DNA from 3 places in the Paraburkholderia sp. 40 genome. Region 3 is predicted to be linked to each of the others. Evidence: predicted binding sites of a transcription regulator. Region 3 holds the regulator's gene; each other region holds the start of a gene.

What was found. The regulator LexA, encoded in region 3, represses DNA repair genes until DNA is damaged. The targets are predictions, from matches to a motif close to ACTGTATNNNNATACAGT.
Region 1: a site for LexA is predicted at 2,669-2,686, ahead of OKW28_RS30585 (PA0069 family radical SAM protein). Genes of this name have one in related genera too.
Region 2: a site for LexA is predicted at 2,645-2,662, ahead of dinB (DNA polymerase IV). Genes of this name have one in related genera too.

The regions. Positions count from the first base shown of each region.
Region 1 covers NZ_JBNPVY010000004.1:1,924,838-1,929,010, forward strand. The annotation lists gene OKW28_RS30575 (PQQ-dependent sugar dehydrogenase) at 1-756, shown strand, start outside; gene OKW28_RS30580 (NINE protein) at 955-1,422, shown strand; gene OKW28_RS30585 (PA0069 family radical SAM protein) at 1,459-2,610, opposite strand; gene OKW28_RS30590 (Lrp/AsnC ligand binding domain-containing protein) at 2,755-3,243, opposite strand; gene OKW28_RS30595 (D-amino acid dehydrogenase) at 3,423-4,173, shown strand, end outside.
Region 2 covers NZ_JBNPVY010000002.1:2,736,664-2,740,836, forward strand. The annotation lists gene OKW28_RS13970 (heavy metal sensor histidine kinase) at 1-1,128, shown strand, start outside; partial or broken gene OKW28_RS13975 (DNA polymerase IV) at 1,095-1,295, opposite strand; gene dinB (DNA polymerase IV) at 1,383-2,528, opposite strand; gene OKW28_RS13985 (hypothetical protein) at 3,193-3,378, shown strand; gene OKW28_RS13990 (hypothetical protein) at 3,645-3,884, opposite strand; gene OKW28_RS13995 (Hsp20/alpha crystallin family protein) at 4,088-4,173, opposite strand, start outside.
Region 3 covers NZ_JBNPVY010000004.1:547,323-551,495, forward strand. The annotation lists gene OKW28_RS24265 (universal stress protein) at 273-740, shown strand; gene OKW28_RS24270 (DUF2939 domain-containing protein) at 859-1,476, opposite strand; gene OKW28_RS24275 (hypothetical protein) at 1,596-1,940, opposite strand; gene lexA (transcriptional repressor LexA) at 2,043-2,693, opposite strand; gene OKW28_RS24285 (sulfate ABC transporter substrate-binding protein) at 3,004-4,050, shown strand.

The sequences.
Region 1 (4,173 bases), 1.4 Mb from region 3:
CACCTGAACGATCCGCCGAAACCGGTCGTTGTCACCGACAAGCTGCCAACGGACACGCATCACGGCTGGAAATTCATCGCGTTCGGCCCGGATGGCAAGCTGTACGTGCCGCAAGGCGCGCCGTGCAACATTTGCCAGAGAGATCCGGACCGCTTTGCGATGATTGGCCGCATGAACCCGGACGGCAGCCACTACGAGGTCGTCGCGCGCGGCATCCGCAATTCGGTCGGCTTCGCGTGGCATCCGGTCACCCACGAACTTTGGTTCACCGACAACGGTCGCGACCTGCTCGGCGACGATATTCCGAGCGACAAGCTCAACCGCGCGCCGCTAGTCGGCATGAACTTTGGCTTTCCGTACTGTCACGGCGGCGACACGCCCGACCCCGAGTTCGGCAAGGATCATCCGTGCAGCGAATTCACGCCGCCAGTGGTCAAGCTTGGCGCGCACGTGGCGGCGCTAGGCATGCGCTTCTACGACGGCCCGATGTTTCCAGCCGACTACCGCAACAATATCTTCATCGCCGAGCACGGCTCGTGGAACCGCAGCAAGAAGGTCGGCTACCGCGTCGTGCGCGTGATCACCGACCCTGACGGCAGCCACGCACGCCAACAGGTCTTTGCCGAAGGCTGGCTGCAACCCGGCGAATCGGTCTGGGGCCGCCCCGCCGACGTGTTGCCGCTGCCAGACGGTTCGCTACTGATCAGCGACGATACCGCCGGCGCGATCTATCGCGTCACGTATTCAGCGCCGTAACGCGCGGATCCACGCATGTCCGGCTGAACGGCTGCACTCACCTTGAGCCAGGTCCGGCGCATCTCGCCGCCCCGCTTTCAGCCTGGGCGATCGACCTCCACGTGACCACCCGCGCGCCGCAGGCGTAGAATGCGCGTCGGTCCGCGCCCCCACGGCGCGCCGCTCCTTTCGGCCGCCCGTCACTCTGCCCACGCGTTCATGCCCACCGCTGCCTCGACTTCCCCGCGCTTCAGATCCAAGACGCTCACCGCCGCGTTGGCGTTCCTGTTCGGCAGCCTCGGCGCCCACCGCTTCTATCTGTACGGCACCCGGGACATCTACGGCTGGGCGCATCTACTCGGCACGCTGATCGGCATTCCCGGCGTGATGCTGCTGGTCGCGACCGAGCGCGCGTCGATCCTGGGCTGGGTGCTCGCGCCGATCGGCGCGGTTTCGCTTTTTGCCGCGTTTCTGGCGGCGCTCGTCTACGGGCTGCGTCCTGATCAGAAATGGGATGCGCAATTCAACACCCGCACGCAACGCAAAAGCCGCTCCGGCTGGACGGTCATTTTCGTCGTGATCTTTTCGCTGCTGATCGGTGCGTTTCTGCTGATGACCGGTCTCGCGCTCGCGTTCCAGACCTACTTCGAAAGTCAGGTCGAAGCGGCCAAAGCGATTTCGCAGTAATGCCCCCGTGGCGGGACCCGCAGACGTTCCTGCGCGCTAGAAAAGCCTCAGTTGCGGATTGTCGCACGCCGGTGCGCTCACCTGCTCGGCGCGCGGCGGCTCGATCCGGCGGAAATGCGACATGTCGAGAATGCCGCGGTCGCGCCCGTTCAACCCTAACCGGCGCACGGCCTTGTGAAAGCGCTGCCTGAGCAGATCCGCCCATAAGCCCTCTCCCTTCATGCGGGTCGAGAACGAAGAATCGTAATCCTTGCCGCCTCGCATGTCGCGCACACGGCTCATCACGCGCTCGGCCCGATCCGGGAAATGTGCGCCCAGCCAATCCTTGAACAGCGGCGCGACCTCCCACGGCAGCCGCAGCACGATATAGCTCGCATTGCTGGCGCCCGCTTCGGCGCATGCTTCGAGCACGCGCTCCATATCCGGTTCGGTGACGAACGGGATCACCGGCGCGATGCTGACGCCGACCGGAATGCCCGCCTCGCTGAGCGTACGGATCGTGCGCAGCCGGCGCGACGGCGTGGCCGCGCGCGGTTCGAGCGTGCGCGCGATGTCGGCGTCCAGCGTGGTGATGGTGATCGCCGCCATGAATTGCCCGCGCCCGGCCATCGGCGCAAGCAGGTCGATGTCGCGCTCGATCAGCGATGATTTGGTGATCGCCGCGAACGGGTGGTTGCGCTCGCTGAGCACCTCGATCACACGACGCGTAAGACGCAAGTCACGTTCGGCCGGCTGCCATGCATCGGTGGCGACGCCGAGCGCGATCGGCTCGGGTACATAGGATTTCTTCGACATTTCACGCTCGAGCAGTTCGGGCGCGTTGATCTTCGCGTAGATGCGGCTTTCGAAATCGAGCCCGGGCGACAAGCCCAGGTAGCTGTGCGTGGGCCGCGCGAAGCAATAGATGCAGCCGTGTTCGCAGCCCCGGTAAGGATTCAGCGACACACTGAACGGAATGTCCGGCGACGCATTGCGTGTGAGGATGGTTTTTGCGCGCTCCTCGAACACCTGCGTGCGCAGGACCTTCGGCTCCCCGTCTTCGTCGGCCGTCTGCCAGCCGTCGTGGACGGTTTCGCGCTGGTCGACTTCGTAGCGACCTTGCAGGTTCGTGACGGCGCCGCGCCCCTTGCGAGGCGCCGGCGGCGCGATCGGAAATTCGGGAATGTCAGGGGTGTCGGGGTCATCCACGGCGGGCCACACAAAGCGAACGCAAACAGGAAGCGCCAAAGGAAAGCGGCGCAAAACACCTGTATAAATATACAGTATTTACGCCGTTTGTCGAGCACTTCGTTGGTCGCTTGATGCGCGTCGAACCCCTCAGTGAACCGGCACCTACTCGCCCACCGCGATCGTCAGCGTCTCCTTGATTTCCTCCATCACCACATAGCTCTTCGACTGCACCGCGCCCGGCAGCTGCAGCAGGATATCGCCGAGCAACTTGCGGTAATCGGCCATTTCGCCGATGCGCGCCTTGATCAGATAGTCGAAATCGCCCGACACGAGGTGGCACTCGAGCACCTCGGGGATCTTCTGCACCTCGCGCCGGAACAGGTCGAACATGTTGCCACTCTTGTGATCGAGCGTGATCTCGACGAACACGAGCAGCGCCGCGCCCAGCTCGGCCGGGTTCACGCGCGCGTAGTAGCCGGTGATCACGCTGTCGCGCTCCATCCGCTTGACGCGCTCGATGCACGGCGTCACCGACAGACCGACCTGCTCCGCCAGGTCCTTCATCGCCATACGGCCGTCCTGCTGCAGGAGCCGCAGGATCTTGTGATCGAGCTTGTCGAGAGCCCGCACGGGCTGGCGCTGGGTACGCATGGTGTTTTTTCTAAAAATGATGAAAATACGATAACAAAACCTGTCTCACTGCCAATAGTATAGCGGTTAACACTGGGCAAACGGTATTTCACCTCACGTTGCAGCTCGCCGAATCGAATCAGATCGAACCTCCGGCGAGCGCCTTGCCCTCACTCAATTTTTGGATATCTGGAGCATCTATGCGAGTCGTCGTTTTGGGCAGTGGCGTCGTCGGCGTGACGAGTGCGTATTACCTCGCGCGCGCCGGTCATGAAGTGACCGTCATCGATCGCGAGGCCGGCCCGGCGCTCGAAACCAGTTTCGCCAACGCGGGCCAGATCTCGCCGGGCTACGCTTCGCCGTGGGCCGCCCCGGGCGTCCCGCTGAAGGCCGTCAAGTGGATGTTCCAGAAGCACGCGCCGCTAGCGATTCGCCTCGACGGCACCGCGTTCCAACTGCAATGGATGAGGCAGATGCTGCAGAACTGCACGGCGCCGCGCTATGCGGTGAACAAGGGCCGTATGGTGCGGCTGGCCGAATACAGCCGCGACTGCCTGCAGGCGTTGCGCGCCGACACCCGCATCCAGTACGAAGGCCGCACCGGCGGCACGCTGCAGGTATTTCGCACGCAACAGCAGTTCGACGGCGCCGCGAAAGACATCGCTGTGCTGCAGGAAGCCAACGTGGCATACGAACTGCTGACGGCCGACGAACTCGCCAAGGCCGAACCAGCACTCGCCGCGGTGTCGCACAAGCTCACCGGCGGCCTGCGCCTGCCCGGCGACGAAACCGGCGACTGCCAGATGTTCACGACGCGCCTCGCGGCGCTCGCCGAGGAACTGGGCGTCAAGTTCCGCTACAACACGTCGATCGACGCGCTCGCGATGGCGGGCGGCCGCATCGCCGGCGTCCAGTGCTCCGGCGAACTCGTGCGCGCGGATTCGTTCGTGG
Region 2 (4,173 bases), on a different contig from region 3:
GCGGGCGGCGGCCCCGACATGCTGACCTCGACGGTGACCTTGCCCGCCAACGCCGCGCGGCCGCCGGTGCAGTTGCAGGTCGCGTCGAGCTATTCACCGAACCTGCGCACGATGCGCGTGTTCGGCTCGGCGCTCGCGGCGCTGTCCGCGCTCGGCAGTCTCGCGGTGCTGCTGCTCAGCTACTCGGTCACGCGCATCGGTCTCGCACCGCTCACGCGTCTGACGCGCGACGCATCGGCGGTCAGCCCGAACAACCGCTCGCAGCGGCTCAATACGGCGTCGCTGCCGCTCGAACTGAACGACCTCGCGAACTCGTTCAACGGCGCGCTCGAACGGCTCGACGGCGCCTACGGCCGGCTCGAATCGTTCAACGCGGACGTCGCGCATGAACTGCGCACGCCGGTCACGATCCTGATCGGCCAGACCGAGGTTGCGCTGACCCGCAACCGCTCGGTCGACGATCTGCGCCACACGCTGCAATCGAATCTCGAAGAATTCGAGCGGATGCGCACGATCATCAACGACATGCTGTTCCTCGCGCGCGCCGATCAGGGCGAACGCGCGACGGGGCTCGTCGAGGTGTCGCTCGCGGCGGAACTCGCCCATACGCTCGAGTTTCTGGAGATTCCGCTCGAAGAGGCGCGCGTGCATGCGCAGTTGCACGGCGATGCGTTCGCGCGCGTGAACCGGTCGCTATTCGGCCGCGCGTGCACGAACCTGCTGATGAACGCGATCCAGCATTGCGAGCCGGGCGCGTCGATCAGCGTGACGATCGCGCGCGGGAAAGGACCGATGCGCGACCAGGTGCGCGTCGCCGTGGCAAATCCTGGCGAGCCGATCGCGCCGGACGTCCTCGAACATCTGTTCGACCGTTTCTATCGCGCGGAAGTCTCGCGCACCAATAGCCGCGAAAACCACGGGCTCGGGCTCGCGATCGTGAAGGCGATCGCGGAGATGCATCGCGGCACCGTGTCCGCGCAAAGCGCGAACGGCGTCAACACGTTCTCGTTTTCGGTGGCGGCGTCGGCGCGGTCCACGTCGGGCGACGTGCCGGCCATGCGTGCGAACGCGACCGGCGTCGCCGGCGACAGCGCCTATTCGTCGCTCGCGAAAGGCAAGTCGGCCTGAACCGGCAGGCGCGGCTTCAGTGCCTGTTCGCTGGCCGACGTCAGCGTGCTGATGCGCACGCCCAATAGCCGCAGCTTGCGGTTCAACTTCACGCGTCGCAAACATTCGGTCGCCGCGCGGCGGATTTCGGTCGCGTCGGCGGTCGGTTCATCGAGCGTCAGGTCGAGGATCGTCAGGCCGTCAGGCTTGTCGAGTTCGGAGCCGATCTTCGCGAGCAGCTTGTTCGGCGCGATGCTCGGAACGCGGCCCCTGCACTAAAAATCCAGCGTGAACTGAGACGACTCATTGCCGGTTGATTCCCCAGCGGGTTGGAGATTGCCAGCCTTGACTCCCAACAGTCTGATGGGTTTAACAAGATCAATTCTTTTCAAACACTCCGTCGCCGCGCGGCGCAACGCTTTCGCATCAGCAATTGGTTCAGGAAGCGTTACATCACGCGTTACTGTCTTGAAGTCATTGAAGCGCAGTTTGATGCCGATTTTCCGAGCCAAATAGCCCTTTCTCTGTAGATCGAGCGCCACCTGTTCGCAAAGACTGGTAAAGGCGGCGCCGAGTTCCTGTCGGTGCCGTACGACGTGTAGATCGCGCTCAAACGTCGTCTCGCGACTCATCGAGATTGGCTCGCTGTACGTCACGACAGGCCTGTCATCAAGACCGTGAGAGACTCTGCGAAGCCACGCCCCATAGCTTCGTCCAAAGTGCTCCATGAGCCAGGTTTCGTCGCACGCGGCGATCTCGCCAATGGTTGCTATTCCCAACGACGCAAGCCTGGCGCTGGCCTTAGGTCCAATGCCGTTGATCTTGTTCGCGGCCATCGGCCAAATTTTGGATTCGATGTCCTCAAACCTGAGGATCGTAATCCCATCTGGCTTTTGTATATCGGAGCACAGCTTTGCAAGCAGCTTGTTTGGCGCGATTCCGACTGAGCATGTCAGACTAGTTGCTTCGAACACCGCCGACTTCAACTTGCGCGCGATTTCTTCTGAATTGCCATTCGTGAGCGAAACATCGGCGTAGACCTCGTCGATTCCAACGTCTTCTATGCACGGGCTAATTGATCGCACTGCGTCCTTGAACAGTCGCGAGTAAGTTCTGTAAAGGTCAAAGTTCACGGGAAGGAGAATGGCGTCCGGCGCTAACCGGGCGGCCTTCATCGCGGGCATTCCGGAATGAACTCCGAGTGCGCGAGCTTCGTATGTCGCGGTCGTAAGGACGCCTCTGCCCACATAGTCGCGCAATCGGGAGAATTCGCGTGTGCCATCCGAATTTGTTCGCGGCGCATCCGAGCGACGACCAGCAACCACCATGGCTTCGCCTCGTAGCTCGGGGTACTGCGACAGTTCACAAGACGCGAAGAATGCGTCCATGTCGATATGGGCTATGCGCCGGTCATCTGGCATGCCTAAGACTCAAAAATAGCGATTAATGCTCCGCCCGACCGAAACGACTGTCCTCAACTGCCTTTGGGGGCAGGCAACGAGACCGCGACATGTCGCGTTTGAGGGCATTTTCTGAGACTGTACATTTATACAGTATGTTTGTCAGGACGCTGATGAAATCCACCGCTATTTGTCAGCGTTTGAGACGAGGGTGATCCGGCGTTGAGACCGGTGACTCATGAAGCGATTCGTTGAGAGCGATGACCGCAAACTGACCTTGCCCCCGCTTGACGAATCCAATAGCTGGGGAAATTATGCGGCTTCGCCTTGCTGAGCCGCGAACCAGTTCTTTCTCGAATGGCTATCCGGCTTCAGCTGGGACATCGGAACGCGACTGCAGCCAACCTGAGCATTCTCGCAACTCCCTCATCCATTCACTGAATTACGGAGGCGCTATTGCAGAACTGACATCTTCCACCTGATCGGTAACGCGGCACCGAGCACGATGAGGGGAATCCTCGAGATTTTTTTTGTGAGCACGCAACTGCGCGATCTCCGTTATTACTGTAAGAGCGGGGCAGCCCCGTGACGGAAAGGTGAAGTGCGGTAACCAGCCCGCGGGTATGAGCTTGATCCATCGTCGACAAACAGCCCGTGTGCCGCGTTACCGATCAGGTCGGATACGTTGACGTTCGAGATCGCGGCAGCGAGAGCGGCGCTCGTCCTGCTTGCAAAAACAGGCCATATGAATATCTCGCTCCATCTTCAGGCGAGCCACTTCGGCACCGTTGCTCTGTTCGCTGCGGCTTCATCGCTAATGCAGCAGGCGTCGCTTTCCATTGCGCCCGAGTCGGACTTTGAGGTTGATTGATGATCAAAAAGGTAAAGGCCGCGGCCGTCCTGACATTGTCCGCAAGTCATGACTGGCATCATGGGGATGCCGTGGATGCGTCACCCCGCGCGCTTTTTTTCGCCAGCTTGAATTGAGTCTGTCGTCCGCCCTTCAGGGGGCCATGGTCGGTCCCATTCGCCGCGCCGCATGGTCAGCCCCGCGCTGGCCACGGCAAACATGACACAGACGTTCCGGCCCGCGTTCGGCTTACCGACGAGATCGCCGGTGTCGGACGACATCTGGATTTATCGCTGACGGATGTAGTGGTCCGATACGACATTGCGTTGATGGATCCATGCAATCGCCAGTTCGATTGCCTGGTCCCACGCTTCTTGCATGTCGCCAAAGTCGCCCTCGACGCCGAACGTACGGCTTTCGCTCTCCCGATCCGTGACAATGGCCGCGGCTGCATAGCGCCCCCGCTCCGACATCGTAACGAGGGGCCGGATCACGAAACCACGGTAGGTAATGTCTTCCCTCTGCATAGTGCCTCCCGGTAGCCAAGGAAACGCCGTCACGGCGCTGTGCGCGTCTATCGAGTCGCGCGTCATCATTCATGTGGCGCAAGTACCGCGCCCGATGCTGCAAATGAGCAGACTTGACACCCGCCCCGATGCTGCTCTACAAGCTGGGCTATCGGCCCGGCTAGCCCGATACTCATCCGCTACCGGCGCGACTTGCCTGCCCACTAGCCAATATCGATCGTGCGGCTCGCGGATCGCGACGGCTCCGATTTCGGCACGGTCAACGTGAGCACGCCGTTGTCGAACTTCG
Region 3 (4,173 bases):
GCGATGCGCTCGTCGGTGTCGCTTGGCGCCGCTGATTGGCGGTGGCACGACTGGCGCGTCAACCGGCCCGCAGTGTGTCGACGCAGCGTTCGCAAACGAAGTTTTGCATTGCGGCATCCGTGTGCAAACGCTGCGTCGGGTCGCCCAACGCTTGTGCAGACTGGATCGGCATGCACCGAGTATGTACTTAGCGTTTTCCATCCCTTGCAAGCCGAATTGCGGCGCACCATGATTGATTCAGACCGCGCTTTCCGCGCGAATGGAGAAAGCAGATGGCGAGCTACCAGAAAATCCTGTTGTGCTACGACGGCTCGCGCGAAGGCCGCAAAGCCCTGCGTTGCGGTGCCGATCTGGCGTTGGAACTGAAGGCGGAAACGCATCTGCTGTCGGTCGTCGACATGCGTTCGAGCATCGCGCAGAGCGCGGGCCTGTTGACGGACGTCGCCTGCGGCAGCTTCGAAAAAACTGCCCGCGAGATTCTGCAGGAGGGCGTGAACTGGCTGACCGAGCGAGGCGTGAGCGCGGAAGGGCATTTCGCATTCGGTCATCCGATCGACGAGATCGCCAATCTTGCCAACGAGTTGCAGGTCGACCTTGTGGTGGTGGGTCATCGCTGCCGGACTGGTTTGTCGCGATGGTGGATGGGGGCGGGCAACACGCCGCTGCTCGACCGCGTGTCGTGCAGCATTCTGGTGGCGTGCTCGTCCGCGCAGGAGCAGCAGCAGGCGGCTGCGGCGTAATGGGCTAGTGAGGGACGCGAAGCCGCGCGCCCCGTCATCTAGCCCAGATGTGTATAGACCCTGTCGCGTGGCCGGCCCCGATGGCCAGCTACGCATCCCATCCGGCCAGGCTCCGACCTCACTCGTTCAGATTGATCGCCGCGAGCTTCCACGTGACCAGACCTTCGCGACGAAAGATTGCCGAATAATTCGCGTTACCTTCGCCACGCCGGTACGTGATGACAAACTCGTTGAGACTGCGATAGCCCGCCGTGCTTTGACGCCCGGGCGGCGGTGCGCTTGCCTGCGTGGTGGTGTCGCCCGCGGCTGGCGTGGCCGGCGCTTCGCCGCCCGCGGTTGGCGGCGCGGACGGTTGCTCGCCCGGCGTGCCACGCGGCGGCATGCCGTTCAGCAGCGCCGCGACGCCGTCGGGTGTCGCATAGGCATCGACGAGCGGGCCGATCAGCGTCACGCCGATCACCGCGCCGATCGTGGCCATCTTGTTGCCGGCATCCGCCTCAAGCCGGCGTGTCAGCATGGCGCCCACCTGTTGCTTCAGGCTATCGCGTAGCGCGGGAAAGTCCACATACTGATTGACGGTTTGCACGTCACGCGCATCGGCGGCGCGTTTGAGATTGTTCACCGCGAGATACGGTGACGCATAAATAAAGCCCAGCGCGGCAATCACGATCACCACGATCAGCGTGATCAGCAGCGGCCGGGTGGCGCTGCCCTGTGTGCGTTTCCGAATTGTCATCGAATGGGACTCCACGTCAGTGATGATCTAACGTCGACCACGGCGAGGTCGAAACGATCCCATCCCGCGCGAATCTCTGAACATCCGAGGTGCTTGTTGCATGCGTACTCAGGATTCGCTCACGCTTCGAACACCGCGCCGTGCACGTTGGCTTCGTCGGCTATGCAACGATCGATCATACGGCATACGGCGTCGACCGTGCCGACCATGATCAGTCGCGACGGTCCATGATAGACCCGCACCGGCGCGCGACGCGCGGGCTCGGCGATGTTCAGCGCCGAATTCAGCGACACGCGCGCGAACGCCGGCAACGACGACGGCAGACCGGAAGCTTCGGCAGTCGCGTCGAACAGCGAGGGCGTGCGCGCAGCGGGCGCCTCGATTAGCGCGCAGGGCGTGAGCTTGCGCAGATGGCGCAGACGGCCGAACTGGCGAAAGGGCAACAGGCGGGCAAGGCGTTCCATGAGTCTCTCCAGGCGATGCGGCGTAGATGCGGGCGTAGATGCGGGCGTAAATGCGGCTTGGGTTGGACAAACCGGCGCAAGCGTTCCGGCGACAGCGAAAGATCAGAACTCGCTGGGGCGGATCAGCCCGACCGCGATCCCTTCGAGCGCGAAATCGGCGCTGCCGATTTCCACGAAGATGTTGTCGTAATCGGGGTTTTCGGCGATCAGTTCGATGCCGTTCGGCCGGCGCTTCAGACGCTTGACCGTCACGTCATCGCCAAGCCGCGCAATGATGATCTGGCCGTCCTTCGCTTCGGTGCGCTTTTGCACCGCGAGCAGGTCGCCGTCGAGAATGCCCGCGTCGCGCATCGACAGGCCGCGCACCTTCAGCAGGTAGTCGGGCTTGCTCGAGAACAGCGCCGGGTCACACGCGTAGTGCTGCGAGATATGTTCCTGCGCGAGGATCGGGCTACCCGCCGCGACCCGGCCAATCAGCGGCAACGACAACTGCATCAGGCCCGCATGCGGCAGGGTGAACTGATACGGCGCGTCCTCCTGCCCGGACAGCAGGCGGATGCCGCGCGACGCGCCGGCCGCGAGTTCGATCACGCCCTTGCGCGCCAGCGCGCGCAGATGCTCTTCCGCGGAATTGGCCGAGCTGAACCCGAGTTCGGCGGCAATTTCCGCGCGAGTGGGCGGAAAGCCGGTGCGTTCGATCGCGCGGCGGATCAGATCGAAAACCTGCTGCTGTCGTGCGGTGAGTTTTGTCATAGCCACTGTATGTATGAACAGGTGACTGTATTTTTATACAGTATTCGGCGCATTTCAAGCTTTACTTTAAGTTCGGCGCAAGGGTCGCGCTGGGACGTCGTTTATCGGCGACACGACGGCGTTTTCGGCGTCCCAACAGCCGGAGCATCTGTCGTTACCACTTTTGAGTATTAAAAAATGAAGAAACATTATTTTTAATGATGAAGGCGCTTCGATAGACTGGCCTCCGGTTGGCGCTCATGTGCACGTGACCGCGACGCAGAACAACACCAGACGCTCATCAGCGGACATCACGCGGAGAAAAATTGAAATGAACCATCGGCATACGGGGCTTGCGGCTCGAACCAGAAGACTGATCGCGGCGCTCGCCGTCGGCGCGGCGGGGGCGCTCGGCATATTGGGCGCAAGCGGCGTCGCGCACGCCGACACCTCGCTGTTGAACGTGTCCTACGATCCGACGCGCGAACTGTATCAGGACATCAATCAGGCATTCGGCAAGGAATGGAAGGCCAGGACCGGCGAAGCCGTCACCTTCAGGCAGTCGCACGGCGGCTCGGGCGCTCAGGCTCGCTCGGTGCTCGACGGACTGCAGGCCGACGTCGTGACGCTCGCGCTCGCCTATGACATCGACGCGATCGCGAACAAGGGGCTCGTCGACAAGAACTGGCAAAAGCGTCTGCCGGACAACGCATCGCCGTACACGTCGACGATCGTGTTTCTGGTGCGCAAGGGCAACCCGAAGCACATCAAGGATTGGGACGATCTGGTGAAACCGGGCGTGTCGATCGTGACGCCGAATCCGAAGACCTCGGGCGGCGCGCGCTGGAATTATCTGGCCGCGTGGGCGTACGCCGAGCATCAACCGGGCGGCAACGACCAGAAGGCCAGGGAGTTCGTCGGCAAGCTGTACAGGAACGCCGGCGTGCTCGATTCGGGTGCGCGCGGCGCGACCACGAGCTTCGTGCAGCGCGGTATCGGCGACGTGCTGATCGCGTGGGAAAACGAGGCGTTCCTGTCGCTGAAGGAGTTTGGTCCGGACAAGTTCGAGATCGTGGTGCCGTCGGTGAGCATTCTGGCCGAGCCGCCGGTCGCGCTGGTCGACAAGGTCGTCGACAAACACGGCACGCGCAAGCTGGCCGAGGCATATCTGAACTTCCTGTATAGCGAGCAAGGTCAGGAGATCGCCGCGCGCAATTTCTATCGTCCGCGTTCCAGCAAGGTGCCCGCCGATCTGACCGCGAAGTTTCCGAAGCTGAAGCTGTACACGATCGACGATTCGTTCGGCGGTTGGACCAACGCGCAGAAGACCCATTTCGCGGACGGCGGCGTGTTCGATTCGATTTATCAGCCGCAGTAAGAACCACCGCCTGAATCACAGCCAGGGGAAAGAGGGCGCGCCCAATGGGCGCGCTTTCGGCTAACCGGGGTCCGGTGGCCAGCAGTGCGGCAGTACCGCAGTACGGCAGCACGGCAAAACGAA